DNA from 2 places in the Streptomyces herbicida genome. Region 1 is predicted to be linked to the other one. Evidence: predicted binding sites of a transcription regulator. Region 1 holds the regulator's gene; the other holds the start of a gene.
The links. The regulator HrcA, encoded in region 1, represses chaperone genes, less so after heat shock. The targets are predictions, from matches to a motif close to TTNGCACTCNGNNNNNCNGAGTGCNAA.
Positions count from the first base shown of each region.

Region 2: the regulator HrcA is predicted to act here: its motif matches at 12,282-12,308, upstream of groES (co-chaperone GroES).

Region 1 covers NZ_JAUYWJ010000016.1:216,733-231,021, forward strand. Annotated here, with positions in the region: gene dnaJ (molecular chaperone DnaJ) at 172-1,308, opposite strand; gene hrcA (heat-inducible transcriptional repressor HrcA) at 1,309-2,325, opposite strand; gene Q8A52_RS31485 (MBL fold metallo-hydrolase) at 2,491-3,213, shown strand; gene Q8A52_RS31490 (DUF3097 domain-containing protein) at 3,248-4,057, shown strand; gene hemW (radical SAM family heme chaperone HemW) at 4,208-5,440, opposite strand; gene Q8A52_RS31500 (SpoIIE family protein phosphatase) at 5,468-7,369, opposite strand; gene Q8A52_RS31505 (HAMP domain-containing protein) at 7,472-11,620, shown strand; gene Q8A52_RS31510 (response regulator) at 11,633-12,217, shown strand; gene Q8A52_RS31515 (AMP-dependent synthetase/ligase) at 12,268-14,142, opposite strand.
Region 2 covers NZ_JAUYWJ010000003.1:113,768-128,056, reverse strand. Annotated here, with positions in the region: gene Q8A52_RS07715 (nucleotide sugar dehydrogenase) at 1-239, shown strand, start outside; gene Q8A52_RS07710 (hypothetical protein) at 390-908, shown strand; gene Q8A52_RS07705 (GuaB3 family IMP dehydrogenase-related protein) at 1,560-2,684, opposite strand; gene guaB (IMP dehydrogenase) at 2,842-4,347, opposite strand; gene Q8A52_RS07695 (sigma-70 family RNA polymerase sigma factor) at 4,502-5,089, opposite strand; gene Q8A52_RS07690 (response regulator transcription factor) at 5,347-5,958, opposite strand; gene Q8A52_RS07685 (WhiB family transcriptional regulator) at 6,340-6,669, shown strand; gene Q8A52_RS07680 (LysR family transcriptional regulator) at 6,735-7,634, opposite strand; gene Q8A52_RS07675 (MOSC domain-containing protein) at 7,715-8,407, shown strand; gene Q8A52_RS07670 (SDR family NAD(P)-dependent oxidoreductase) at 8,458-9,231, shown strand; gene Q8A52_RS07665 (ester cyclase) at 9,308-10,015, shown strand; gene groL (chaperonin GroEL) at 10,076-11,704, opposite strand; gene groES (co-chaperone GroES) at 11,827-12,135, opposite strand; gene Q8A52_RS07650 (polysaccharide deacetylase family protein) at 12,507-13,346, opposite strand; gene Q8A52_RS07645 (polysaccharide deacetylase family protein) at 13,343-14,275, opposite strand.

The DNA.
Region 1 (14,289 bases):
GTTGTCACGTCCTCCGATCAAGTCCGAATCCGGCCTTCCCTTGGCATAAGCCATCGGCATGCGGCCGGATCAGCGACCGTTGAAGGCGTCCTTCAGCCGGGAGAACAGTCCCTGCCGACCCGGCTGACCGTGCCTTCCCGGGGGCCGACCCGCGGACCCCCGGTCGACCCGTCAGCGACCGTTGAAGGCGTCCTTGAGTCGCGAGAACAACCCCTGCTGACCCGGCTGGAACTGGCCCTGAGGCCGCTCCTCGCCGCGCAGCTTGGCCAGCTCACGCAGCAGGCGCTCCTGCTCGGGGTCCAGCTTGGTCGGGGTCTGGACCTCGACATGGACCACGAGGTCGCCCCGGCCGCCGCCGCGCAGATGCGTGACGCCCCGGCCGTGCATCGGGATCGACTGGCCGGACTGGGTGCCCGGGCGGATGTCGACCTCTTCGAGACCGTCCAGGGTCTCCAGCGGGACCTTGGTGCCGAGCGACGCCGCCGTCATCGGGATCGTCACCGTGCAGTGCAGATCGTCGCCGCGCCGCTGGAACATGGGGTGCGGCAGCTCGTGGATCTCGACGTACAGGTCGCCGGCGGGACCGCCGCCGGGCCCGACCTCGCCCTCACCGGCGAGCTGGATGCGCGTGCCGTTGTCGACACCGGCCGGGATCTTGACCGTGAGCGTGCGACGGGACCGCACGCGGCCGTCACCGGCGCACTCCGGGCACGGGGTGGGCACCACGGTGCCGAAGCCCTGGCACTGGGGGCACGGGCGGGACGTCATGACCTGGCCCAGGAAGGACCGGGTCACCTGCGACACCTCACCGCGGCCGCGGCACATGTCACACGTCTGGGCGGTGGTGCCCGGCGCCGCGCCCTCACCGTTGCAGGTGTTGCAGACGACGGCCGTGTCGACCTGGATGTCCTTCGTCGTACCGAAGGCCGCCTCGTCGAGCTCGACGTCGATACGGATCATCGCGTCCTGGCCGCGGCGGGTACGCGAGCGCGGCCCGCGCTGCGACGCCGTGCCGAAGAACGCGTCCATGATGTCGGAGAAGTTGCCGAAGCCACCGGCCCCGAAGCCGCCCGCACCGGCCCCGCCGGCCTGTGAGAGCGGGTCCCCGCCGAGGTCGTAGACCTGCTTCTTCTGCGGGTCCGACAGCACCTCGTAAGCGGCGTTGATCTCCTTGAACCGCTCCTGGGTCTTCGGATCCGGATTGACGTCCGGGTGCAGCTCGCGCGCGAGCCGACGGAAGGCCTTCTTGATCTCTTCCTGCGACGCGTCGCGACGCACGCCGAGCACGGCGTAGTAGTCCGTGGCCACTTACGACTCCGCCAGGATCTGTCCGACGTAACGTGCCACTGCGCGTACCGCTCCCATCGTTCCCGGGTAATCCATGCGGGTCGGTCCGACCACGCCGAGCTTGGCGACTGCCTCGCCGCCCGAACCGTAACCGACCGACACGACGGACGTGGAGTTGAGTCCCTCATGGGCGATCTCGTGGCCGATGCGCACGGTCACACCCGGATCCTTCGCCTCGCCAAGGAGCTTGAGGAGCACGACCTGCTCCTCCAGTGCCTCCAGGACGGGCCGGATCGTGAGGGGAAAGTCATGTCCGAAGCGGGTGAGATTGGCGGTGCCGCCGATCATCAGCCGCTCCTCGTTCTCCTCGACGAGCGTCTCCAGCAGGGTGGAGAGCACCGTCGAGACCGTGCCTCGGTCCTCGACCTCGAAGGCGTCCGGCAGGTCCTCGACCAGCTGGGGCACGTCCGTGAAACGACGGCCCGCGACCCGGCTGTTCAGCCGCGCCCGCAGATCCGCCAGGGACGATTCCCCGAAGGGTGCCGGGCAGTCGACCATCCGCTGCTCGACCCGGCCGGTGTCCGTGATCAGCACCAGCATCACCCGCGCGGGCGCGAGCGACAGCAGCTCCACGTGCCGCACGGTCGAGCGGGTCAGGGAGGGGTACTGCACGACGGCGACCTGCCGGGTGAGCTGGGCGAGCAGCCGGACCGTGCGTGCCACGACGTCGTCGAGGTCGACGGCGCCGTCGAGGAAGTTCTGGATCGCCCGCCGTTCGGGGGCGCTCATCGGCTTGACGCCGGCGAGTTTGTCGACGAACAGCCGGTAGCCCTTGTCCGTCGGGATCCGCCCCGCGCTGGTGTGCGGCTGGGCGATGAAGCCCTCGTCCTCCAGGGCAGCCATGTCGTTGCGGACGGTGGCCGGGGACACGCCGAGGTTGTGCCGCTCCGTGAGCGCCTTGGAACCGACCGGCTCCTCCGTGCCGACATAGTCCTGGACGATGGCGCGCAGCACTTGGAGCCTGCGTTCGCTCAGCATTCGCGCACACCTCCAGAAATGTCGTGATCTTGACGCCCTGCCTGGCACTCTGCTCGTCCGAGTGCCAGAGTTCCCCGGCCCAGTGTACGGCGGTGGGGTACGCCCCGGGCAAGGCCGGTCATGCGCCTTCGTGCCCGTGGTGGCCGTCACGGCTAGCGTCGCCGTATGACGGTGACTTGGGAAGAGCTGGGGTGGGAGCGGGTGGCCGCCGGGGTGGGCAGGTGCCGGCTGCCGGGCTGGGACTGCACGGCGGGGCTGGTTCTCGGTGAGGGTACGGCGCTGGTGGTGGACGCCGGGTCGAGCCTCGGGGAGGGCGCGTGGTTGCGTGCGCGGGCGCAGGAGCTCGCCGGTCACCGTGTGACCCATCTCGCGCTCACCCACCCCCACTTCGACCATGTCTTCGGCGCGGCGGCGTTCGCGGGCGCGGAGGTGTTCGCCGCGGTCGGCACGGACGCGGTGTTCGCGTACGAGCGGGAGGAACTCCGCCTGGACGCGGTCCGCAACGGGCTGCCCGCCCCGGAGGCGGAGGAGGCGGCCGACGCCCTCGTCCTGCCCCGCCATCTGGTCTCCGGCGAGTGGACGCTGGACCTGGGCGAGGGCCGCCAGGCGCTGCTGGCGAACGTCGGCCCGGGCCACACGGCCCATGACCTGGCGGTCCTGGTTCCGGGCGACCCCGAGGTGGTGTTCTGCGGCGACCTCGTCGAGGAGTCCGGCGAGCCCCAGGCCGGCCCCGACGCCGTACCGTCGCAGTGGCCCGCGGCCCTCGACCGGCTGCTCGCCCTGGGCGGCGAGGACGCGCTGTACGTGCCCGGTCACGGATCGTTGGTCGACGCCGGCTTCGTCCGACGGCAGCGCGACGAGCTGGCGGCGCGGTTCGGCGTGTCGTGAGCGGGGGTCCGGCGGTTCTCCTATCGTCATCCGAATGCGCCAGTACTCGCCGGATCTGACCCCGCCCTGGAAGAAGCCCAAGCCGGTCCCGGAGGTCCCGGCGGACCCCGGTCTGGTGGTGGAGGAGCCCGGCACCGGCTTCTGCGGTGCGGTGATCCGCTGCGAGGCGGGCACGGTGACCCTGGAGGACCGCTTCGGCAAGCACCGGGTGTTCCCGCTGGAGCCGCGCGGCTTCCTGCTGGAGGGCAGGGTGGTGACGCTGGTGAGACCTTCGGCCGCCCCGGTCCGTCCCACCCGTACCGCTTCCGGCTCGGTCGCCGTCCCCGGCGCACGCGCGCGTGTCGCCCGCGCCGGTCGCATCTACGTCGAGGGCCGGCACGACGCCGAGCTGGTCGAGAAGGTCTGGGGTGACGACCTGCGCGTCGAGGGCGTGGTCGTGGAGTACCTGGAGGGCGTGGACGACCTGCCGTCGATCGTCGCGGACTTCGCCCCGGGCCCGGACGCGCGGCTGGGCGTGCTCGTGGACCACTTGGTGCCGGGCACGAAGGAGTGGCGCATCGCGGAGTCGGTGACCAGCGAACACGCGCTGGTGGTCGGCCACCCGTACATCGACATCTGGGAGGCGGTGAAGCCGGCCTCGCTGGGGATTCCGGGATGGCCGCGCGTGCCGCACGGGCAGGACTGGAAGACGGGCGTGTGCCGGGCACTGGGGTGGCCGGAGAACACGGGGGCTGCTTGGCAGGGGATTCTGGGGCGGGTGCGGTCCTACAAGGACCTGGAGCCGGAGTTGCTGGGGAGGGTGGAGGAACTGATCGACTTCGTCACGGCCAGCGGTGAGGCTTGACGCCCTTGTAGGTGCCGAATTCGGTGGCCACGCTCGTCCACAGCGGTCATCTCCGTGGCCCTCCACATCCGCCGCGTCCTTTTGGCGGCAGCCTACGAACCAGGTTAGGGACCGAACCCGCGTTCCGCGGCGATTCGCTCGCCGGAGTGATCAGTCCACCAGATCCCGCACCACCGCATCCGCGAGCAGCCTCCCCCGCAACGTCAGCACCGCACGCCCCTCCTCGTACGGCCCCTCCTGCAGCAGCCCGTCCGCCAGCGCCCGGCGCGAAGCCGCGAGCCCCTCCTCCCGCAGCAGCTCCAGCGGCGCCCCTTCCCGCAGCCGCAGTTCCAGCAGGATCCGCTCCACCCGGCGGTCCTCGTCCGACAGCAGCTCCCGGCCCGCGCCCGGCGTCCGCCCCGACGCCAGGGCCGCCGCGTACGCCCCCGGGTGCTTCACGTTCCACCAGCGGACGCCTCCGACGTGGCTGTGGGCGCCCGGACCCGCGCCCCACCAGTCGGCCCCGCGCCAGTACAGCTCGTTGTGCAGGCAGCGGCCCGATTCCGAGGTGGCCCAGTTGGACACCTCGTACCAGTCGAAGCCCGCCGCCGACAGGGCCTCCTCGGCGATCAGATAGCGGTCCGCGTGGACGTCGTCGTCCGTCATCGGGACCTCGCCCCGGCGGATGCGGCGGGCCAGCTGCGTGCCCTCCTCGACGATCAGGGCATAGGCGCTGACGTGGTCCGGCCCGGCGCCGATCGCCGCTTCCAGCGACGCCCGCCAGTCGTCGTCCGACTCGCCGGGCGTGCCGTAGATCAGGTCCAGGTTCACATGCTCGAAGCCCACGGCCCTCGCCTCCGCCACGCAGGCCTCGGGGCGACCGGGGGTGTGCGTCCGGTCGAGCACGCGCAGCACATGCTGCTTCGCGCTCTGCATGCCGAAGGAGACGCGGTTGAAGCCGCCCTCGCGGAGTGCGGCCAGATAGGCCGGGTCGACCGACTCCGGGTTCGCCTCCGTCGTGACCTCCGCATCGGACGCCAGACCGAACTCGTCACGGATCGCCCCCAGCATCCGTACGAGATCGTCCGCGGCCAGCAGCGTCGGCGTACCGCCCCCGACGAACACCGTGCGGACCTCGCGCGGGTCGTCGCCCAGCACCTTGCGGGCCAGCCGGATCTCGTCGATCAGCGTGTCCGCGTAGTTGTCGCGGGAGGCGAGGACGCCGCCCGTGCCGCGCAGCTCGGTCGCGGTGTAGGTGTTGAAGTCGCAGTAGCCGCAGCGGGTCGCGCAGTACGGAACGTGCAGATAGAAGCCGAGGGGCCGGTCGGCGGCCCCGGCGAGCGCGGACGCGGGCAGCGCACCGTCGGCGGGGACGGTCTCGCCGTCGGGGAGTGCGGAAGGCATGTCCTCCATTGTCCCGTACGACGACGGTTACTCCGCCTGGAGCACCAGCAGCGCCAGATCGTCCTCCGGCGCGCCGCCGCCGAACTCGTGCACCAGCCGTCTGATCCGCTCCGCGATCAGCTCGGCGCTCAGCCCCATGCAGCCGGACAGCGCCTGCGCGAGCCCGTCGCCGTCGTCGAACTGGCGCGTGCCGGAGCGCCGCTCGGTCACCCCGTCGGTGACGCAGAGCAGGCTGTCGCCGGAGCGCAGCGCGATGGTCTCGCTGGTGTACGTGGCGTCCTCGACGACCCCGAGGAGGGTCTGCGGCTGCGCGGCCGTACGGACCTTCCCGTCGGGCCCGAGGAGCAGCGGCAGCGGGTGTCCGGCGGAGGCGAGGGTGCAGCGGACGCCGCCGGCGAAGGGGACGAGTTCGCCGTAGAGGAGGGAGAGAAAGCGGGTCTGCGGGCCGTCCCCCGGGTTCATGGGACGGCCCCCGGCGGCCGCCAGCGCGCGGGCCGCCGCGTCCGCGGCCTCCGTGGCGTCGTCGAGGAGGAGCTGGTTGAGGCGGTCGAGGACGTCGGCGACCCGGTAGCCCTCGCGGGCGAGGAGCCGCAGCCAGGGGCGGGCCAGCCCGATCACGACCGCGGCCTCGGGGCCCTTGCCCTGCACGTCGCCGACGGCGAAGCACCAGCGCCCGTCACCCGCCGGGAACAGGTCGTAGAAGTCGCCGCTCGGGCCGCCCTTGTCGCACGGCTCGTAGACCAGCGCACTGCGCAGCCCGGGGATCTCGGCGACCGCGCCTGGCAGCAGCCCGCGCTGCAGGACGGCGCTGATGGTGGCCTGGCGGGCGTACTGGCGTGCCGCGCCGATGGCGAGGGCCACCCGGCGGCCGAGGTCCTCGACGAGCCCGGTGATCTCGTCCGGGAAGCGCAGCAGCCCGCACCGCCCGATGACCAGCGTGCCCAGCGGGCGGCCACCCGCGATCAGCCGGTACGCGAGCGCCGTGCCGTCGATGCCCTGCGGCCCGAGCGCGTCACCGGGCCAGGGGTACGGCTCGGGCCCGGACCTGAGCCCGTCGCGGGGGCGCGGCGGGTCCTTCTCCAGTGCCCGGCGCAGGTCCTCGATGCGGTTCTCGCTGCTGTGCCAGACCCGGGCGAGGCGTGGTCCCGCCGCACCGGTGCCGTCCGCCCAGCCCCCGCGGACGGTCGACTCGTCCTCCAGCCACACCGCGCACCAGTCGGCGAGCCGCGGCACGATCAGCTGCCCGGTGAGCGCGGCGACCAGGTTCTCGTCGAGCTGCCCGGCGAGCAGGTCGGAGGCCTCGGCGAGGAAGGACAGGGCGCCACGGCCCAGCCAGTCCCGGTCCCGCTCGGCCCGCTGCGGCTCGGGCGCCAGGATCTCGGCGACCTTCAGCCCGCGTTCCAGGGCGCACTCCCCCGCGTACGCCTCGATCTCGTCGGCGGCCGCGGTGCCCTCGGCGGGCAGCCGCGCCCACACCGTCTTGGCGCCGGTGCGGTAGCTGACGCCCCAGGACTCGGCCAGCGTGGCGACCAGGCGCAGGCCGCGGCCGTACTCCGGTGTCTCGTACGGCGAGTCGCCACCGTGCTCGCGTGGCGCGCGCGAGGGGTGGTGGTCGCAGACCTCGATGACGAGCGCCCCGGTGTCCTCCAGTCGGCAGGTCAGTTCGACCTCGGTGCCCGCGTGCACGACGGCGTTGGTGACGAGTTCGCTGACCGCGACCATGGCGTCGTCGGCGAGCCGCTCGGAGTGCACGAGCCCGAGCTCGGTCCACTCGGTGAGGGCCGAGCGCATCAGTCCGCGGGCGGAGCCCGGGGCGAGGGGGCTTCCGGGCAGGGTGGTGCGCACCTCCGTGCACTCCCCCGCGCTGGGATGCACAGGCGCACCACGGCCATGGGCAACGGTCTCCCGTTGCGTCGGTATGGCCCCCATCTACAGCTCCCGGAGCAGTTCGGACGAATACGCCTCGGTCGATGCGGACAGAGTGACAGACTGACTGCGCCCATAAGCGCCGAGTTACCGAAGTGGGCCGCCATGAGTGAGAACAGTGCTACGCGTGTGCTCGAAGAAGGACAGAAAGCGGAACAACTCCGAGCATCCGTACTGCGCCCTCTGCTCGCCGCGATGACCGCGCTGCGGGACGGCGACTTCGCCAAGGTGCCGGAAACCGGTCACGGCATCGACGCCGAACTCGCCGCGGTCTTCAACCAGATCGTGGACCGGAGCCTGCACTTCAACTCCGAACTGCGGCGCGTGAAGCGGGAGCTGGCGCGGCACGGCCGGCTCGACGAGCGGCTCTCGGCCAGCCCGGGCCAGGGCTCGTGGACGTCCCGGGTCAACGACGTGAACCAGATCCTGGACGCCCTGGTGGCCCCGGTGGCCAATGCCACGCGGGTCCTGGACGCGGTGGCCGGGGGCGATCTGACCCAGCGGGTCGACCTGCACGACGGAACCCGGCAGTTGCGCGGTGACCTGCGGCGGCTCGGCACCGCCGTGAACAAGATGGTCGACCAGCTCTCCCTGTTCACCGGCGAGGTGACCCGGGTGGCCCGCGAGGTCGGCACCGAGGGCCGGCTCGGCGGGCGGGCCAAGGTGCAGGGCCTGTCGGGCAGTTGGCGGGCCGTGACCGAGGCGGTCAACACGATGGCGTCCCGGCTGACCGCCCAGGTCCGCGACATCGCCGTGGTGACCACGGCGGTGGCCCGCGGCGACCTGACCCGTACGGTCACGGTGGAGGCGACCGGCGAGCTGCTGGAGCTGAAGCTCACCGTCAACACGATGGTGGACCAGCTCTCCGCCTTCGCCGACGAGGTCACCCGCGTGGCCCGCGAGGTCGGCACCGAGGGGCAGCTGGGCGGGCGCGCGCAGGTGCGCGGGGTCAGCGGGGTCTGGAAGGACCTCACCGACAACGTCAACTTCATGGCCTCGAACCTGACTTCGCAGGTCCGCAACATCGCCCAGGTGACGACGGCCGTCGCCAACGGTGATCTGAGCCAGAAGATCATGGTCGACGCGCAGGGCGAGATCCTGGAGCTGAAGTCGACCATCAACACGATGGTGGACCAGCTCTCCGCCTTCGCCGACGAGGTCACCCGCGTGGCCCGCGAGGTCGGCACCGAGGGCAACCTCGGCGGACGCGCTCAGGTGCGGGGCGTCTCCGGGGTCTGGAAGGACCTCACCGACAACGTCAACTTCATGGCGGACAACCTGACTTCGCAGGTCCGCAACATCGCCCTCGTCTCGACGGCCGTCGCCCAGGGCGACCTCGGCAAGAAGATCACGGTGGAGGCGAAGGGCGAGATCCTGGAGCTGAAGTCCACGATCAACACGATGGTGGACCAGCTCTCCGCCTTCGCCGACGAGGTCACCCGCGTGGCCCGCGAGGTCGGCACCGAGGGCAACCTCGGCGGTCAGGCCCAGGTGCGGGGCGTCAGCGGGGTCTGGAAGGACCTCACCGACAACGTCAACTTCATGGCGCTGAACCTGACTTCGCAGGTGCGCAACATCGCCCAGGTGACGACGGCCGTCGCCAACGGCGACCTGTCCAAGAAGATCACGGTCGACGCGCGCGGCGAGATCCTGGAGCTGAAGGACACCGTCAACACGATGGTGGAGCAACTGCGCGCCTTCGCCGACGAGGTGACGAGGGTGGCGCGCGAGGTCGGCACCGACGGCCGTCTCGGCGGCCGGGCCCAGGTGCTGGGGGTCTCCGGCGTCTGGCGCGATCTGACGGACAACGTCAACTACATGGCGGACAACCTCACTTCGCAGGTCCGCAACATCGCCCAGGTGGCGACGGCGGTGGCCTCGGGCGACCTGTCGAAGAAGATCGACGTGGACGCGCGCGGCGAGATCCTGGAGCTGAAGACCACCATCAACACGATGGTGGACACGCTGTCCTCCTTCTCCTCCGAGGTGACGCGCGTGGCCCGCGAGGTGGGCAGCGAGGGGCAACTCGGCGGTCAGGCCCGGGTCGAGGGCGTGTACGGCACCTGGAAGCGCCTGACGACGAACGTGAACGAGCTCGCCCTGAACCTGACCACCCAGGTCCGCGCGATCGCCGAGGTCGCCTCCGCCGTGGCGCAGGGCGACATGTCCCGCTCGATCACCGTGGAGGCGCGCGGCGAGGTCGCCGAGCTGAAGGACAACATCAACCTGATGGTGGCCAACCTGCGCGAGACGACCCGCGCGAAGGACTGGCTGGAGTCCAATCTGGCCCGGCTGGCCGCGCTGATGCAGGGCCACCGCGATCTGATGGAGGTCGCCGATCTGATCCTGCGCGAGCTGACACCGCTGGTGAACGCCCAGTACGGCGCGTTCTTCCTGGCCGACCCCGACGAGGACGGCTCCTCGCTGCGTACGGCCGTCCCGGCGAAGGGGCTTGCCTTCATCGCCGGATACGGCTCCGCGCAGGGCGCCACGGTCGAGACGGGCGGCCTCCCGGTGCACGGTCTGGTCCGCCAGGCGGCCCGGGAGAAGAAGCGGATCCTGGTGGAGGAGGCCCCGCCCGACTACATCAAGATCAACAGCGGGCTCGGGGAGGCGGCGCCCACGACGATCGTCATCATCCCGATCCTGTTCGAGGACAAGCTCCTCGGCGTGATCGAACTGGCCTCCTTCTCCCGCTTCTCCGACGTACACCTCGCGTTCTTCGACCAGTTCGTGAACACCATCGGCGTCGCCATCAACACGATCATCGCCAACTCCCGCACCGAGTCCCTGCTCGGCGAGTCCCAGCGCCTGGCGATGCAGCTCCAGGAGCGCTCGGACGAACTCCAGAAACAACAGGCGGAGTTGCAGCGCTCCAACGCGGAACTGGAGGAGAAGGCAGCGTTGCTCGCGACGTCGTCCCAGTACAAGTCGGAATTCCTGGCGAACATGTCGCACGAGCTGCGTACGCCGCTCAACTCGCTGCTCATCCTGGCGCGGCTGCTCTCCGACAACCCGGACGGCCATCTCTCCGAGCAGGAGGTGCAGTTCGCCACGACGATCCACCGCTCGGGCTCGGACCTGCTCCAGCTGATCAACGACATCCTGGACCTGTCGAAGATCGAGGCCGGCCGGATGGACGTACGCCCGAAACGGCTGCCGCTCATCAAGCTGCTCGACTACGTCCACGCGACCTTCCGTCCGCTCACCCTGGACCGGGGGCTCGCCTTCGAGGTGGCGGTCGGCGAGGACGTGCCGCGGGTGATGTACTCCGACGAGCAGCGCCTGCAGCAGATCCTGCGCAATCTGCTGTCCAACGCGATCAAGTTCACCGCGACGGGCCGGGTGGAGCTGCGGGTGAGCCGGGTGAAGGACCCCGAGCACCACTACGTCCGCGACAGCGACGAGGTGGTCGCCTTCGCCGTCTCCGACACGGGCATCGGGATCGCCGCCGAGAAACTCCCGGTGATCTTCGAGGCGTTCCAGCAGGCCGACGGCACGACCAACCGCAAGTACGGCGGCACCGGCCTGGGCCTGTCCATCAGCCGGGAGATCGCGGGCCTGCTGGGCGGCCGTATCGTCGCGGAGAGCGAGCCGGGCAAGGGCTCCACCTTCACGCTGTACGTCCCGGTCGTCAGCCCCGGCCACGCCGCGACCGGGCCGGTGCCCGAGGACCGTACGACCCTGCCCATCCCCGCGCAGCCGGCCGCCGAGCCCTTCCCGGCGGCCCACGACACCGAGGACTCCTGGCCCGCGCCCACCAAGCTGGAGGCGTGGAAGACGGGCCGCGCGGGGCAGGTGCTGCCCGGCCGGCGTGTGCTGATCGTGGACGACGACATCCGCAACGTGTTCGCGCTCACCCATGTGCTGGGCCGCGTCGGCATGCCGGTGCTCTATGCGGAGAACGGCCGGGAAGGCATCGAGACGCTCGAGCGCAACCCGGACGTCGAGCTGGTCCTGATGGACATCATGATGCCGGAGATGGACGGCTACGAGACCATCTCCTCCATCCGCCGCACGCCGCGCTGGGCCGGGCTGCCGATCGTCGCGCTGACGGCGAAGGCGATGCCCGGAGACCGGGAGAAGTCGATCGCGCGGGGCGCCAACGACTACGTACCCAAGCCGGTGGACGTCGACCGGCTGCTCACCGTCGTGTGCGCGCTCCTGGACCCCGAGAGCACGGGGGGCGAGGAGCCGGAGGGACGCGCCGGTGAACACGACGACGAGCCGGCCGCAGAGGAACGGACCGAGTGAGGCAACGTCACCATGAGCGCTGAGGCAACGACCGGCGAGCGGGCCGGCATCCTCCTCGTGGACGACATGGAGGACAACCTGATCGCGCTGGAGGCCGTCCTGGGCTCCCTCAACCAGCCGCTCGTGCGGGCACGGTCGGGCGAGGAAGCGATGAAGGCACTGCTGCGCCGCCGGTTCGCCCTCGTCCTCATGGACATCCGGATGCCGGGCATGGACGGCTTCGAGACGGCCGCGAACATCAAGCGGCTCGACCAGACCAAGGACATCCCGATCATCTTCCTGACCGGCGCGGACGACGACGCGGGCTACGCCTTCCGCGGCTACGCCACGGGCGCCGCCGACTACCTGACGAAGCCGTTCGACCCCTGGGTACTGCGCGCCAAGGTCTCCGTCTTCCTGGACCTCCACCGCAAGAACCGCCAGCTGGAACACCTGCTCGCCCAGGAACAGTCCCATTGCGCCCAGGTGACCACCCACCTGAACATCCTGGAAAAGCTGCTGGCGGCGGACCCGGTGAACCTTCCGGAGGCTCGGGGGCGGGTGCAGCAGCTGCAGCAGCTGGTGGAGTCCGTACGACGGCAGGGGCGGGCCCGCTAGACAGCGGGGGCGGGGCCCGTCAGGACCCCGCCCCTCGGCCGGGTAACCGGTCAGCCCTCGCGCGTCCCCGCGTACATCTCGTCGATCAGGTGCTTGTACTCGCGCTCCACCACCGGGCGCTTGAGCTTGAGGCTCGGGGTGATTTCGCCGTGTTCCACGTCCAGGTCGCGCGGGAGGAGGCGGAACTTCTTGATGGTCTGCCAGCGCTGCAGACCCTCGTTGAGCTGCTTGACGTAGCCCTCGACCAGCTCGATGGTGGCGGGGGCGGCGACGACCTCGGCGTACGACTTGCCCGCCAGGCCGTTCTCCTTGGCCCAGTCGAGGATGGCGATCTCGTCGAGGGCGATGAGCGCGGTGCAGAAGTTCCGGTCGGCGCCGTGCACGAGGATGTTGGAGACGTACGGGCACACGCCCTTGAACTGGCCCTCGACCTCGGCCGGCGCGATGTACTTGCCGCCGGACGTCTTGATCAGGTCCTTCTTGCGGTCGGTGATGCGCAGATAGCCGTCGGGGGACAGCTCGCCGATGTCACCGGTGTGGAACCAGCCGTCCGCCTCCAGGACCTCGGCGGTCTTCTCCGGCAGCCCGTGGTAGCCCTGCATGATGCCGGGGCCGCGCAGCAGGATCTCGCCGTCGTCCGCGATGCGCACCTCGCAGCCGGGCAGCGGCTTGCCGACCGTGCCGGTGCGGTAGGCCTCGCCGGGGTTGACGAAGGAGGCCGCGGAGGACTCGGTGAGGCCGTAGCCCTCCAGGATGTGCACACCGGCGCCGGCGAAGAAGTAGCCGATCTCGGGGGCGAGCGCGGCGGAGCCGGAGACACAGGCCCGCAGCCGGCCGCCGAAGGCCTCGCGCAGCTTGGAGTAGACGAGGGCGTCCGCGACCTTGTGCTTGGCGCCGAGGCCGAAGGGCACGGAGTGCGCGCCCGTGCGCCGGAAGTTGTCCTGGCTGACCTTGGCGTACTCGCGGGCGACCTCGGCGGCCCACTGGAAGATCTTGTACTTGGCTGGGCCGCCGGCCCGGGCCTTGGCCGCGACGCCGTTGTAGACCTTCTCGAAGATGCGCGGCACGGCCGCCATGTACGTCGGCTGGACCACCGGCAGGTTCTCGATGATCTTGTCGACCCGGCCGTCGACCGCGGTGACGTGCCCGACCTCGATCTGGCCGGAGGTGAGCACCTTGCCGAAGACGTGGGCCAGCGGCAGCCACAGGTACTGCACGTCCTCGGTGCCGACGAGCCCTGTCGCGGCGATCGCCTTCGCCATGTACGACCAGTTGTCCTGCGGGAGGCGGACGCCCTTGGGGCGGCCCGTGGTGCCGGAGGTGTAGATGAGGGTGGCGAGCTGGTCCTTCGTGATCGCCGCCACCCGCTCCTTGATCAGCTCGGGGTGCTTCTCCAGATACGCGGCACCGCGCTGCTCCAGCTCGGTGAGGGTGAGCACCCAGTCGCCGGTCTCGACGCCGGCCGGGTCGATGACGACCACATGGGTGAGCTCGGGCAGCTCGCCGCGCTTCTCCACCGCCTTGGCGAGCTGCGCCGCGTCCTCCGCGATCAGCACCCGGCTCTCGGAGTCGGAGAGGATGAACGCCGACTCGTCGGCGTTGGTCTGCGGGTAGACGGTCGTGGTGGCCGCACCGGCGCACAGGATGCCGAGGTCCGCGAGGATCCACTCGACGCGGGTCGATGAGGCGAGCGCGACGCGCTGCTCGGACTGCACGCCCAGCTCGATGAGACCGGCCGCGATGGCGTAGACCCGCTCGGCGGCCTGTCCCCAGCTCAGCGACTTCCACTCGTCGGGGCCCTGGCCGGAGGCGGCCGGTACCGGGTAGCGGTAGGCCTCCGCGTCCGGTGTGGCCGCCACGCGGTCCAGGAAAAGAGTCGCCACGGACGGCGGACGGTTCTCGATCAGGGTCTGTGTGTCGCTCACGACATCCTCCGGGGCCCGCGACAGTGCGGCTGGCTCAGTGCGGCTGGGTTAACTCACGGGTGTGGTTTCGCGCCGTTGTTTAACTCGCGAGTAACTATCGAGCAGAGATCAGAGTAGAGCCCGACCGGCCGGTTCGTAAGGGGCGGC
Region 2 (14,289 bases), on a different contig from region 1:
TGCGGCTGATGGAACTGGGTGCATCCGTCAGCTACCACGACCCCCTCGTGTCGACCTGGAGCGTCCTGGACCGGCCGGTCCCGCGCGCGGACTCCCTCTACGAGGCCGCGGCCGACGCCGACCTCACGATCCTGCTCCAGCAGCACCGGACGTACGACCTCCAGGGCCTGACGGTGAAGGCGCAGCTGCTCCTGGACACGCGGGGGGCCACGCCGACGGGGGCCGCGCACCGGCTCTGAAGGGGAAAACCGCGGTGGCGTTGTCGGTGGGGCCTGTTAATCTCCACCACGTTCGCCGCACACGCGTGCGTGCGCCTTTCCGCTTTACCATCCAGTTTTCCAACCGGCATGTCCGGTCGGCCTTTCGTGTCCCGTGGGGGGATTCCTGTCATGAGCCAGTCAGCTACGCCGCCTCAGCCGCAGCCCCAGCCCGGCCCGGCCGACGGCAACCCGTTCGCCCAGCAGCCGGGCGCCGTACCGCCGCCCCCGGCGCCGCCCGCGCCGCGCAAGGACAACATCGCGCTCGGCCTGGCCGCGGCCTTCGGCGCCGCCGTGGTCGCCGCCGCGATCTACGGCGTCGTCATCGGTCTCACCAAGCACGAGATCGGCTGGGCGGCGGTCGGCGTCGGCTTCGTCATCGGAGTGGCGGCCGGCAGGCTCGGCGGCCGCAACCCCGCCCTGGCCGTCGTCAGCCCCATCCTCGCGCTGGGCTCCGTCTACATCGGCCAGCTGGTCGGCGAGGCCATGATCGGCGCCGACGCCGTCGGCAGGAGCTTCAACGAGGTGTTCTTCCAGCACTTCGACGTCGTCCAGGAGGCCTGGAAGGCCGACGCCGACCCGCTGACCTTCGTGTTCTTCGCGATCGCCGCGTGGGCCGCGTTCTCGGGCGCCAGGAAGGCGGCTGCCTGAGCGGACCCGGCCAGCACGCGGAAGGGCCCGACCACTTGAGCGGTCGGGCCCTTCCGCGCGGTATTGAGCCGTACGGACCGGCGGTGGACGCAGCAGGTGGCGAACAAGGCCGCGGCTCGGTGGACGTGGTCGAAACCCATCTCACCGTGGGGCCGACGTCGACGGGGGCGGCGCATCGGTTGCACACGGGGCGCGCGGCGCGGCTCGAGCCCCGGGGTTGGTGGCGTACGGCTGGCCCCACCGGTACCGTACGGAACCAGGTGGAGCCCACCGCAGCGGGTACTGCGGCAGGCTCCTGGATGGATCACGGAGTGTCCGCCCCTAGGTAACGTGGGGGCGGCCGCTCACCATCCGACGCACAAGGTGGAGCCCACCGCAGCCGGTACTGCGGCAGGCTCCTGGATGGATCACGGAGTGTCCGCCCCTAGGTAACGTGGGGGCGGCCGCTCACCATCCGAAAATCCGCAAGCGCTTCAGAAACCTGGGGCGCCGACCCGGACGCTATCGCCCTCGGCCCCGCTCACCGGCCCGTATTCGCCCCGAAGGCAACCGCGCGCCCCCACGTCACCCCACGCGCCCCAAAGGCCGCCCGGACAGCGAAAAGGGGCCGGTCGCCTCGCAAGGTGACCGGCCCCCATCACGTCGTACGGACTACCGCTTGTGCTGCGAGTCCGCCACCGTCACCTCGACCCGCTGGAACTCCTTGAGCTCGCTGTAGCCGGTGGTGGCCATGGCGCGGCGCAGGGCGCCGAAGAAGTTCATCGAGCCGTCGGGGGTGTGGGACGGACCGGTGAGGATCTCCTCGATGGTGCCGACCGTGCCCAGGTCGACCTTCTTGCCCCGCGGCAGCTCCTCGTTGACCGCCTCCATGCCCCAGTGGTGTCCCTTGCCGGGCGCATCCGTGGCACGGGCCAGCGGGGAGCCCATCATGACGGAGTCGGCGCCGCAGGCGATCGCCTTCGGGAGGTCACCGGACCAGCCGACGCCGCCGTCCGCGATCACGTGCACATAGCGGCCGCCGGACTCGTCCATGTAGTCGCGGCGGGCCGCGGCCACATCGGCGACGGCGGTGGCCATCGGGACCTGGATGCCCAGCACATTGCGCGTGGTGTGCGCGGCGCCGCCGCCGAAGCCCACCAGGACGCCGGCCGCGCCGGTGCGCATCAGGTGCAGGGCCGCGGTGTAGGTGGCGCAGCCGCCCACGATCACCGGGACGTCGAGCTCGTAGATGAACTGCTTCAGGTTCAGCGGCTCGTGCGAGGACGAGACGTGTTCCGCCGAGACCGTCGTACCGCGGATGACGAAGATGTCGACGCCCGCGTCCACGACCGCCTTGGAGAACTGCGCCGTGCGCTGCGGGGAGAGCGCGGCCGCTGTGACCACGCCGGAGTCACGCACCTCCTTGATACGCGTGCCGATCAGCTCCTCCTTGATGGGAGCCGCGTAGATCTCCTGGAGGCGGCGGGTCGCGGCCTCGGCCGGCAGCTCGGCGATCTCGTCCAGCAGGGGCTGCGGGTCCTCGTGCCGCGTCCACAGGCCCTCGAGGTTCAGCACGCCCAGGCCGCCGAGCTCGCCGATGCGGATCGCGGTGGCCGGGGAGACGACCGAGTCCATGGGGGCGGCCAGGAAGGGCAGCTCGAAGCGGTAGGCGTCGATCTGCCAGGCGATCGAGACCTCCTTCGGGTCCCGCGTACGGCGGCTGGGGACGACGGCGATGTCGTCGAAGGCGTACGCCCGGCGGCCGCGCTTGCCGCGCCCGATCTCGATCTCAGTCACGATTGTGGCCTTTCCCTGATGCGTTTCAGCGTCTTCCAGTATCGCCGACGGGTACGGCACCGCTCCCGCGCAGGTACGACGAGGGCGGCCCCAAAAGCTCCGGGACCGCCCTCGTCGACGTCTCAGCCGTGGAAAACCCTCTCCACGCGCGCGTGAGTCACTTCCGCGTGTAGTTGGGCGCCTCGACCGTCATCTGGATGTCGTGCGGGTGGCTCTCCTTCAGACCCGCGGAGGTGATCCGGACGAACTGGCCGTTGGCCTGCAGCTCGGGCACGGTGCTGCCGCCGACGTAGAACATCGACTGGCGCAGACCGCCGACCAGCTGGTGGACGACGGAGGACAGCGGGCCGCGGTAGGGCACCTGGCCCTCGATGCCCTCGGGGATCAGCTGCTCGTCGGAGGCGACGCCCTCCTGGAAGTAGCGGTCCTTGGAGAACGACTTGCGGTCGCCACGGGACTGCATGGCGCCCAGCGAGCCCATGCCGCGGTACGACTTGAACTGCTTGCCGTTGATGAACAGCAGCTCGCCCGGCGACTCCTCGCAGCCCGCGAGCAGCGAGCCCAGCATCACCGTGTCGGCGCCCGCGACCAGGGCCTTGGCGATGTCGCCGGAGTACTGCAGACCGCCGTCGCCGATGACCGGGACACCGGCCTCCTTGGCGGCGAGGGACGCCTCGTAGATCGCGGTGACCTGCGGGACGCCGATGCCGGCGACGACACGGGTCGTGCAGATGGAGCCGGGGCCGACGCCGACCTTGATGCCGTCGGCGCCGGCGTCGACCAGGGACTGGGCGCCGTCGCGGGTGGCGACGTTGCCGCCGATGACGTCGACGCCGGAGGAGTTGGACTTGATCTTGGCGATCATGTCACCGACCAGGCGGGAGTGGCCGTGCGCGGTGTCGACGACGATGAAGTCGACGCCGACCTCGATCAGGGCCTGGGCGCGCTCGAAGGAGTCACCGGCGACACCGACGGCGGCACCGACCAGCAGCCGGCCCTCGGCGTCCTTGGCGGCATTGGGGTACTTCTCCGCCTTGACGAAGTCCTTGACCGTGATCAGGCCCTTGAGGATGCCGTCGTCGTCGACCAGCGGCAGCTTCTCGATCTTGTGCTTGCGCAGCAGCTCGATGGCCTCGGCGCCCGAGATGCCGACCTTGCCGGTGACCAGCGGCATCGGCGTCATGACGTCGCGGACCCGACGGCTGCGGTCGGACTCGAAGGCCATGTCACGGTTGGTGACGATGCCGAGGAGCTTCTTGCTGCCGTCCGTCACCGGGACACCGCTGATGCGGAACTTGGCGCACAGGGCGTCGGCCTCGGCGAGCGTGGCGTCGGGGTGCACCGTGATCGGGTCGGCCACCATGCCGGACTCGGAGCGCTTCACCAGGTCGACCTGGTTGGCCTGGTCCTCGATGGACAGGTTGCGGTGCAGTACGCCGACGCCGCCCTGGCGGGCCATCGCGATCGCCATGCGCGACTCGGTGACCTTGTCCATGGCGGCGGACAGCAGCGGGATGTTGACCCGCACGTTCTTGGAGACGTACGAGGCGGTGTCGATCTCGTCGGGTGCCATGTCCGACGGGCCCGGCAGCAGCAGCACGTCGTCGTAGGTCAGCCCGAGTGTCGCGAATTTTCCGGGCACTCCGTCGACGTTGGCAGTCATGACACCTTCCCCAAATGGCCTTGATCGGTGCGGATGTCCATGCTAACGGGAAGCGTGGCTCACTCATTCCACGGTTCTGAGTGACTTCGGGCTTCGTATGTTCGTACGGAACGGACGGCCCGCCTGTTCAAGGAAGGGGCTTACTGCACAGGGATTACTGCTCGGCAAGCGCCCGCAACCTGCTCAGTGCCCGGTGCTGGGCCACCCGTACCGCTCCGGGTGACATTCCCAACATCTGTCCCGTCTCCTCCGCGGTCAACCCCACCGCGATCCTCAGCAGCAGCAGCTCGCGCTGGTTCTCCGGAAGATTGGCCAGCAGTTTCTTGGCCCACTCGGCATCGCTGCTGAGCAGCGCGCGCTCCTCGGGACCGAGGGAGTCGTCCGGGCGCTCCGGCATCTCGTCCGAGGGAATGGCCGTGGAACCCGGGTGGCGCATCGCGGCGCGCTGCAGGTCGGCGACCTTGTGCGAGGCGATGGCGAAGACGAACGCCTCGAAGGGGCGGCCCGTGTCCCGGTAGCGGGGCAGCGCGAGCAGGACCGCGACGCAGACTTCCTGCGCGAGGTCCTCGACGAAGTGCCGGGCGTCACCGGGAAGCCGGGACAGCCGGGTGCGGCAGTAGCGCAGGGCCAAGGGGTGGACATGGGCGAGCAGGTCGTGCGTGGCCTGCTCGTCCCCGTCGACGGCGCGATGCACCAGGGCACCGATCACCCCGTGGGCCGTGCCCGCCTCGTCGTCGCGCATCGGTCCATGGTGCCTTGCGGCCGTCCGGTCCGTCGCATCGTGCCCGTGGTTGTGCACCGAAGCGTTATGAGCAGGTGCGCCGGCACTCATCCCCTGCGCCCTCCCCTTCCGCTCGAACGACTCGTCCCCGAGAGACTCCACACCTCAAGGATGCGGCATCCGCGGCGAAACGAGCAGCGGGCGCCCGGTCGGCCCCGCCCGCCACATGGCAGGCGGGGAGCCCCGGACCGTCCGCACCCCCGCTACGGTTCACTCTCCTACCGGACCAGTCCCCACCGGAAACCGAGCGCCACCGCGTGCGCACGGTCCGAGGCGCCGAGCTTCTTGAACAGGCGTCGGGCGTGGGTCTTCACCGTGTCCTCGGAGAGGAACAGCTCCCGGCCGATCTCCGCGTTGGAGCGGCCGTGACTCATGCCCTCCAGTACCTGGATCTCGCGCGCGGTGAGGGTGGGCGCGGCGCCCATCTCGGCCGAGCGCAGCCGGCGCGGGGCGAGCCGCCAGGTCGGGTCGGCGAGGGCCTGCGTCACCGTGGCCCGCAGTTCGGCGCGCGAGGCGTCCTTGTGCAGATAGCCCCGGGCGCCGGCGGCGACCGCGAGCGCCACGCCGTCGAGGTCCTCGGCGACGGTGAGCATGATGATGCGTGCGCCGGGGTCCGCGGACAGCAGCCGGCGCACGGTCTCGACGCCGCCCAGTCCGGGCATGCGTACGTCCATCAGAATCAGGTCCGAGCGGTCGGCGCCCCAGCGGCGGAGGACTTCCTCGCCGTTGGCCGCCGTCGTCACGCGCTCGACGCCGGGCACGGTCGCGACCGCGCGGCGGAGCGCCTCTCGGGCAAGCGGGGAGTCGTCGCAGACGAGGACGGATGTCATGGCCGCCCTCCGCAGCTGATGCGCGTCACCTTGTGCCTCCAGGCTGGTACGGAATCGTCACCTGTGCGGTCGACCGTCTCGGACGCCTGCCCGAGCTCTTGTGTTTTCAACCGCCTCCGCACTCTCAACGACGGTCACTCGAAAGAGTTACGGGGCTGCCTGCCATCTTCGGCACTCTACGTGAGGGGGCGGACACGGTGCAGACATGCCCGACAGACCCTCAACTTTTCATCACAACCTATGCCCCATTTAGCCCATTTTCTTCCCGTTTCACGGTGTCTGGGGCTAGATTCGCAATGAGTCATATTTTCATCTCCTTAGACCGGAGATGTACGGTCGTTGACACCGTATCCGCCCAGAACGGCTGCAAGGGGTCACGTAATGGCAGATTTCTCCCGCCTTCCCGGACCGAACGCGGACCTGTGGGACTGGCAGCTTCTGGCTGCCTGCCGTGGGGTCGACAGTTCGCTCTTCTTCCATCCGGAGGGTGAGCGCGGGGCGGCTCGGAGCGCTCGAGAGAACTCGGCGAAGGAGGTCTGCATGAGGTGCCCGGTCCGTGCGGAGTGCGCGGCGCACGCGTTGGCCGTGCGCGAACCGTACGGAGTGTGGGGCGGCCTGACCGAGGACGAGCGCGAAGAGCTCATGGGGCGGGCAAGGAACCGGCTGGTGTCGGCTTCCACGTCCAACGGGGACGCCGCCCCGCACGACTGAAGGAACGTTTTTTCAGATAACGGCACATCACCGCACGCAGGGCACGCGCACGCGTGCCCGCGTCTTCACTGCCTGCGGGCCGCCCCCGCCAGCTGCTCCAGCGTCGCCGCGACCGCCGGCACCTGGGCCAGATCGGGCAGCGTGAGGGCGACGATCTCCCGCCGCACCGCCGGCTCCAGCGCCACCGTGCGCGCACCCCTGGGGCGTACGGACTCGATCGCGAGCTGAGGCAGGACGGCGACGCCGAGACCCGCGCCCACCAGGCCGACCACCGCCGGGTAGTCGTCGGTGGCGAAGTCGATACGGGGTGTGAAGCCCGCGCTCTCGCAGACCTCCACCAGCTGGCCCCGGCAGCGCGGACAGCCCGCGATCCAGGGTTCCCCGGCGAGTTCGCCGATCGCGACGGACTCCGCGCGCGCGAGGCGATGCCGCTCGGGCACCAGGCCGACCAGCCGGTCCGTCAGCAGCGGCCGTACGACGAGGTCGTCCCACTCCTCGGCGCCCGCCGCACCCTCGTACCGGAAGGCGAGCGCCACGTCGCAGTCACCCTCGCGCAGCAGCTCCACGGACTTGGGGGGTTCCGCCTCCTCCAGGGAGACCCGGGTGCCGGGGTGCGCGGCGCGCAGGGCGGCGAGGGCGGTCGGGACGAGGGTGGAGCTGCCGCTGGGGAAGGAGACCAGCCGGACCCGGCCCGCGCGCAGGCCGGCGATCGCGGCGACCTCCTCCTCCGCGGCCGTGAGCCCGGCGAGGATCCCGGAGGCATGCCGGACGAGCGCCTCGCCCGCCTGGGTCAGGCGCATCTCGCGGCCGCTGCGGACCAGCAGCGGGGTGCCGACCGAGGCCTCCAGGGCCTTCATCTGCTGACTGACGGCGGGCTGGGTGCAACCGAGCTCGCGCCCCGCCGCCGAGAAGGAGCCGGTGACGGCGACGGCGCGCAGGACGCGGAGATGACGGGCCTCGATCACCCTCCGATCATAAGTCGCCCTTGGGTGCCGCATCCAATAGTGCGTCGACGCTTTGAGGCCGGCTCCCTTACCGTGGGGACATGAGGCTTCTCTCGGTGAACCTGGGCCACGCGCGGGCAGTTGAGTACACGGACCAGCCCGAGGGCCTCACCGGCATCGACAAGCGGCCTGTCGACGGGCCGGTGCGGGTGACGGCACCCGGTCCCAAGGGCACGGCCGGGAGCGGACTTGCCGGGGACTCGGTGTGCGACCTGCGCCATCACGGCGGCAACGACCAGGCGGTGTACGCGTTCGCGCGCGAGGACCTCGACGACTGGGAACGGGAGCTGGGACGCACGCTCGCCGACGGCGCCTTCGGCGAGAACCTCACGACCGAGGGCCTGGACGTGTCCGGCGCCCTGATCGGCGAGCGCTGGCGGATCGGCCCGGCGCTCGTGCTGGAGGTGACCTGCGGACGCATTCCCTGCCGCACCTTCCAGGCCCATCTGGGCGAACGGGGGTGGGTGAAGCGGTTCACGCAGAAGGGTGCGCCGGGTGCCTACCTCCGGGTGATCGAGCCGGGCGAGATCCGGGCGGGCGACCGGGTGGAGATCGTGCACCGGCCGGACCACGACGTGACGGTGGCGCTGCAGTTCCGTGCCGAGACCACCCGGCGGGAGCTGTTGCCGCACGTACTCGCCGCGGGTACGGCCCTGCATCCGGAGGCACTTGAGGAGGCGCGGAAGTACGTGGCGAAGTACCCCGGCAAGTACGGGCCGCGGCATCAGCCCTGAGCCGACGTCACGACACGGACTCCGTCAGTCCGGGTAACTACTCTTGGGCCATGACAACGGCTCTGATTACGGGATCGACCGCGGGGATCGGTGCCGCGTTCGCGCGGCGACTGGCAGCTGACGGGCACAACCTCGTCCTGGTGGCTCGGGACACCAAACGGCTGCGCGAACAGGCGACCGAGCTGCACGACCGGCACGGCATCGAGGCGGAGGTACTGACGGCCGACCTGGCCGAGGACGCCGGCATCGAAGCGGTCGCAGCCCGCCTCGCCGACCGCAGGAACCCCATCGACCTGCTGGTCAACAACGCGGGCTTCGGCAACAAGGGCCGCTATCTCGATGTCCCGATGGCCGACGAGCTGAGGATGCTCAAGGTGCACTGCGAGGCGGTGCTGCGGCTGACCTCGGCGGCGGCGGAGGCGATGCGCGAGCGCGGGCGCGGCGGGGTGGTGAACGTCGCGTCGGTCGCCGCGTTCGTCCCGCGGGGTACGTACGGCGCGTCCAAGGCGTGGGTCGTGCAGTTCACGCAGGGTGCGGCCAAGGACCTGGCGGGCAGCGGCGTACGGCTGATGGCGCTGTGCCCCGGCTTTGTGCGCACGGAGTTCCACGAGCGGGCCGGCATGGGCACGGACAACATCCCGGGCTGGATGTGGCTGGACGCGGACAAGCTGGTCGCGGCGGCGCTGGCCGATCTCGCGCGCGGGAAGTCGTTGTCCATCCCGGATCCGCGCTACAAGACGCTGATGGGTCTGGTGAAGGTGACACCGCGGGCGCTGCTCGGCGGGATCACCTCCAGGACGGGACGCAAGTACGGGCCGCAGTAGCGGGCGGGTGACGTCGCCGCTCCGGTGCGAAAATGGGGCGTGATGGAACCGGACCAGGGGGGCCGGAGGCGGCGTCATGACCTTCGTACAGCTCATCGAGTGCAGGACCAGCCGGCTGGACGAGATGAACCGGCTGATGGACGACTGGGTCGAGCAGACCAAGGGCAGGCGGACGGCGACGCACGCGGTGGTCGGCAAGGACCGTTCGGACGCGTCGCACATCGTCGAAGTGGTGGAGTTCCCGTCGTACGAGGATGCGATGCGGAACTCGAATCTCCCGGAGACCGACCGGATCTTCCAGGAGTTGGTCGCGCTGTGCGACGAGATGCCGACGTTCACGGATCTGGATGTCGTACGGGACGAGCGGTTGTACGTGGACACCGTGCGGCGTTTCCTCGACACACTCGCGACTCCGGACGACCTGCCGCCGCTCAACGACCTGCTCGACGAGGACATCCACAGCCACGATCCGATCAATCCGCAGGACACGATCGGGCTGGACAACGCCCGCAGCGAGTACCGGATGTGGCGGGGTGCCTTCGACTTCACCTTCACGGTCGAGGACGTCCTCGCCCAGGGCGACCGGGCCTGCGCGCGGTGGACCTGGAACGCCACGCACAAGGGCGACTTCCTGGGGATCGCGCCCACCGGCAGGCAGGTGACCATGACCGGGATGACGCTGTTCCGGTTCGGCGACAACGGCAAGATCGCCGAGACCTGGTGGCAGCACGACCAGCTGGGGCTGATGCAGGAGCTGGGCGCCCTCGACCAGTTGGAGCAGTAGGCAGCGCGAAGGCCCGGCACTCCGTCGGGAGTGCCGGGCCTTCACTCAGGAGCGTGTCACTCAGTGCGCGTGGCCGTGACCGTGGCCGTGACCGGCCTCGGCCGGCTCCTCTTCCTTCTTCTCGACGACCAGGGTCTCGGTCGTGAGGAGGAGGGAGGCGATGGAGGCGGCGTTCTCCAGCGCGGAGCGGGTGACCTTCACCGGGTCGATGACGCCGGCCTTGACCAGGTCGCCGTACTCGCCGGTGGCGGCGTTGTAGCCGTTGCCCTTCTCCAGCTCGGCGACCTTGGAGACGATGACGTAGCCCTCGAGGCCCGCGTTCTCCGCGATCCAGCGCAGCGGCTCGACTGCGGCGCGGCGGACGACCGCGACACCCGTGGCCTCGTCACCGGACTTGCCGAGGTTGTCGTCCAGGACCTTGACGGCGTGGACCAGCGCGGAGCCGCCACCGGAGACGATGCCCTCCTCGACCGCGGCGCGGGTCGCGGAGATGGCGTCCTCCAGACGGTGCTTCTTCTCCTTCAGCTCCACCTCGGTGGCGGCGCCGACCTTGATCACGCACACGCCGCCGGCCAGCTTCGCGAGGCGCTCCTGGAGCTTCTCGCGGTCCCAGTCGGAGTCGGTGTTCTCGATCTCGGCCTTGATCTGGGCGACGCGGCCGTGCACGTCCTCGGACTTGCCGGCGCCGTCGACGATCGTGGTGTCGTCCTTGGTGACGGTGACGCGGCGGGCGGAGCCGAGCACGTCGGGACCGACCTGGTCGAGCTTGAGGCCGACCTCCTCGGAGATGACGGTGGCACCCGTGAGGATGGCCATGTCCTGCAGCATCGCCTTGCGGCGGTCGCCGAAGCCGGGGGCCTTCACGGCGGTGGCGTTGAAGGTGCCGCGGATCTTGTTGACGACCAGGGTCGACAGGGCCTCGCCCTCGACGTCCTCGGCGATGATCAGCAGCGGCTTCGAGGCGTTGGCCTGGATGATCTTCTCCAGCAGCGGCAGGAGGTCCGCGATGGCGGAGATCTTGCCCTGGTGGATGAGGATGTACGGGTCGTCGAGGACGGCCTCCATGCGCTCCTGGTCCGTCACGAAGTACGGCGACAGGTAGCCCTTGTCGAAGGCCATGCCCTCGGTGAAGTCCAGCTCCAGGCCGAAGGTGTTGGACTCCTCGACGGTGATGACACCGTCCTTGCCGACCTTGTCCATCGCCTCGGCGATGAGCTCGCCGACCTGCTGGTCCTGGGCGGACAGCGCGGCGACGGCGGCGATGTCGGACTTCTCGTCGATCGGGCGGGCCGAAGCGAGGAGGTCCTCGGAGACGGCGGCGACGGCGGCGTCGATGCCCTTCTTCAGGGCGGCCGGGGACGCGCCGGCGGCGACGTTCTTCAGGCCCTCGCGGACGAGCGCCTGGGCCAGCACGGTGGCGGTGGTGGTGCCGTCACCAGCGATGTCGTTGGTCTTGGTCGCCACCTCCTTCACCAGCTGGGCGCCGAGGTTCTCGTAGGGGTCCTCGACCTCGACCTCGCGGGCGATGGTGACGCCGTCGTTGGTGATGGTGGGGGCGCCGAACTTCTTGTCGATGACGACGTTGCGGCCCTTGGGACCGATCGTCACCTTGACCGTGTCGGCAAGCTTGTTGACGCCGCGCTCAAGGGCGCGACGGGCGTCCTCGTCGAACTTCAGGATCTTCGCCATGACAGCGTGAGCCCTCTCGGAAATCTTGGATGAACGAAAACTGCGCCCCCGGCGCCCGGCTTCTTATGGGTCGCGGGGGCCAAGGGCGCAGCTCAAAGCAACGAAATGTGCTTTCGGGTGAATTACTTCTCGACGATCGCGAGCACGTCGCGAGCCGAGAGGACGAGGTACTCCTCGCCGTTGTACTTCACCTCGGTGCCGCCGTACTTGCTGTAGAGAACGACGTCGCCGACCTTGACGTCGAGCTCGACGCGCTTGCCGTCCTCGAAGCGGCCCGGGCCCACGGCCAGGACGACGCCCTCCTGGGGCTTCTCCTTGGCGGTGTCCGGAATGACCAGGCCCGAAGCCGTGGTCTGCTCGGCGTCGAGCGGCTGGACCACGATGCGGTCCTCGAGCGGCTTGATGGCAACCTTGGAGCTGGCGGTCGTCACGATCCGACCTCCCCCTTCGGAGATCTCACGGGGTTAACTGTCTGAGGTGGCGACCAGGTCGATCCGTCGTCGCGGGTGCCGGACCTGCCCGTCGCGTTGTTGGCACTCTCCAGGGGGGAGTGCCAGAGCCGAGACTATGACCGCGATTAGCACTCGGTCAAGCGGAGTGCCAATGCCCGCGGCGCGTCGGCCGTTGTTCCGCTGTTGGCGTACGTCCGAGCAGCGTGCCCGGCGTGGCGGTGACCGCTCCCGGGAGGCTGCCGCCCCCAGACCCCCGCATCGGCCTGAACGGCCTCGTCCTCAAACGCCGGACGGGCTGTAATCGGCTCGGTGACGCCGTCGCCAGCGGGTGGGTGGGCGCCGGCCGTGCGTCACAGGTAGTCCTCCAGGCGGCCGACCGTCAGGCCGCGGGACTGGGCGCGGCGCAGTAGCCGGGTCGTGCGGTCGCAGAGAGTGCGGGCGGTGGAGTCGTCCGGGGCCACGTTGACGATGTCGCCCGGGCGGAGGCGTTCGCTGCCATGGGTGTAGGTGATGCCGTCGGCCGTCATCTCAGCACGCCAGAGGACCACCGCCGAGACGCCGCAGTCGCCGGCCGCGCGCAGGGTCGTCCTGTCGTAGGTGCCGTGCGGCGGGCGGAAGAGGCGGGGGCGGTGGCCGAAGCGGGACTTGAGTTTGTCCTGCTGGCCGCAGATCTCGGCGCGCTGGCCCGCGTACGACAGCCCGCGCAGCGAGGCGTGGCCGAGGGTGTGGTTCTGGACGCCGGCGCCGGCCGACTGGAGGCGGGCGAGCCGGGCGTACCCGGGTCCGGCGGCGCGGTCGGTGAGGAACACACTGACCGGGAGCCGCAGTTCACGGACCATGTCGGCGAACCGGGCGTCCTTCTCCGTACCGTCGCCGTAGGTGAGGAAGACGACTCGGTCGCGGGTGCGGACGCGGTCCACCACCGGAGGCAGGGACCGGCCCTTCGTGCGCCGCCCCGCGGGACGTACCGGGGGCGTCGGGGCCGGGGAGAGCGGAGACCCCAGACCCCAGTGCCGGTACGCCGGCTCTCCGTCCCGACCGTGCGGCCGTACCCGCGAGGCCGCCTTCTTGCCCAGCCGTTCGATGGGGTCGACGGACTGGGCGCAGCCGCTCGCGGGAAGCAGGACGGCCGAGGCGAGCACGGCCGCCGTCAGCGCCCGGCACCGCCGCCGCCTCCTCGGCCGCTTCACAGGTAGTCCTCCAGGCGCGCCACCGCGTACCCCTCGCGGGTGACCTTGTTCAGGAACCGGCGCATGTCGTCGACCATCGTGCCGTCCCAGTCGTCACGGCCCCGGAAGTGGGTGAGCACGATGTCGCCGGGGTGCAGGCTCTCGTCGTCCTCGCGGTACTCCCAGTGGTCGACGAAGACCTCCTCGTCCCAGATCGGCGCGTACTTGATGCCACAGGCCTTGGCGGCGCGCAGGGTGTCCCCGTTGTAGTTGCCGTAGGGCGGGCGGAAGACGGTGGGGCTCCTGCCGAACCACTTCTCCATCACGTCCTGCATGCCGCAGATCTCGTTCTTCTGCTCCTCGTAGGACAGACCCGGCAGATAGGGGTGATGAAGGGTGTGGTTGTTGAGGGTGATGCCCTCGGCCTGCATCTGCCTGAAGTACCCGTAGTCGTCCTTGATCAGGTAGTTGCTGAGGAAGGCGGTGTACGGGACCTTCAGGTCGCTCATCATGCGCAGGAACGCCGGGTCCTTCTCGGCGCCGTCGTCGATGGTGAGGAAGACGACCTTCTGCTTGGTGGGGATCGTGGTGAAGACCGGCGGCAGCTTCTCCTCCTCCTGGCCGTCGACCTCGAAGCCGGCCCGAGCTGTGATCCGCGGTTTGCGGGCCGGGGGCAGCGGAGGCATCAAGGGGACCTGGTCCAGGCCCCAGTGCCGCGCGGCGGCCGCGAGGGCGGCGCGGTCGGCCTTCAGACGGGCGGCGTAGGAGTCCAGGGCGCGTGTGGGGGGCGCCTGGAGCCTCTGCTGGCCCGGAGCGGGACGTACACCGGCGTCCGGGCCCGACCCCGAACAGCCGGAGACACCGGCGACGACGGCGAGCGCGGCGACGCCCGCACGGAGACCTGCCCTCTTCAGGGCCCTATTTTTGTCATTTTGTACGACTGCTCGCATGGTGCCGGATCCTC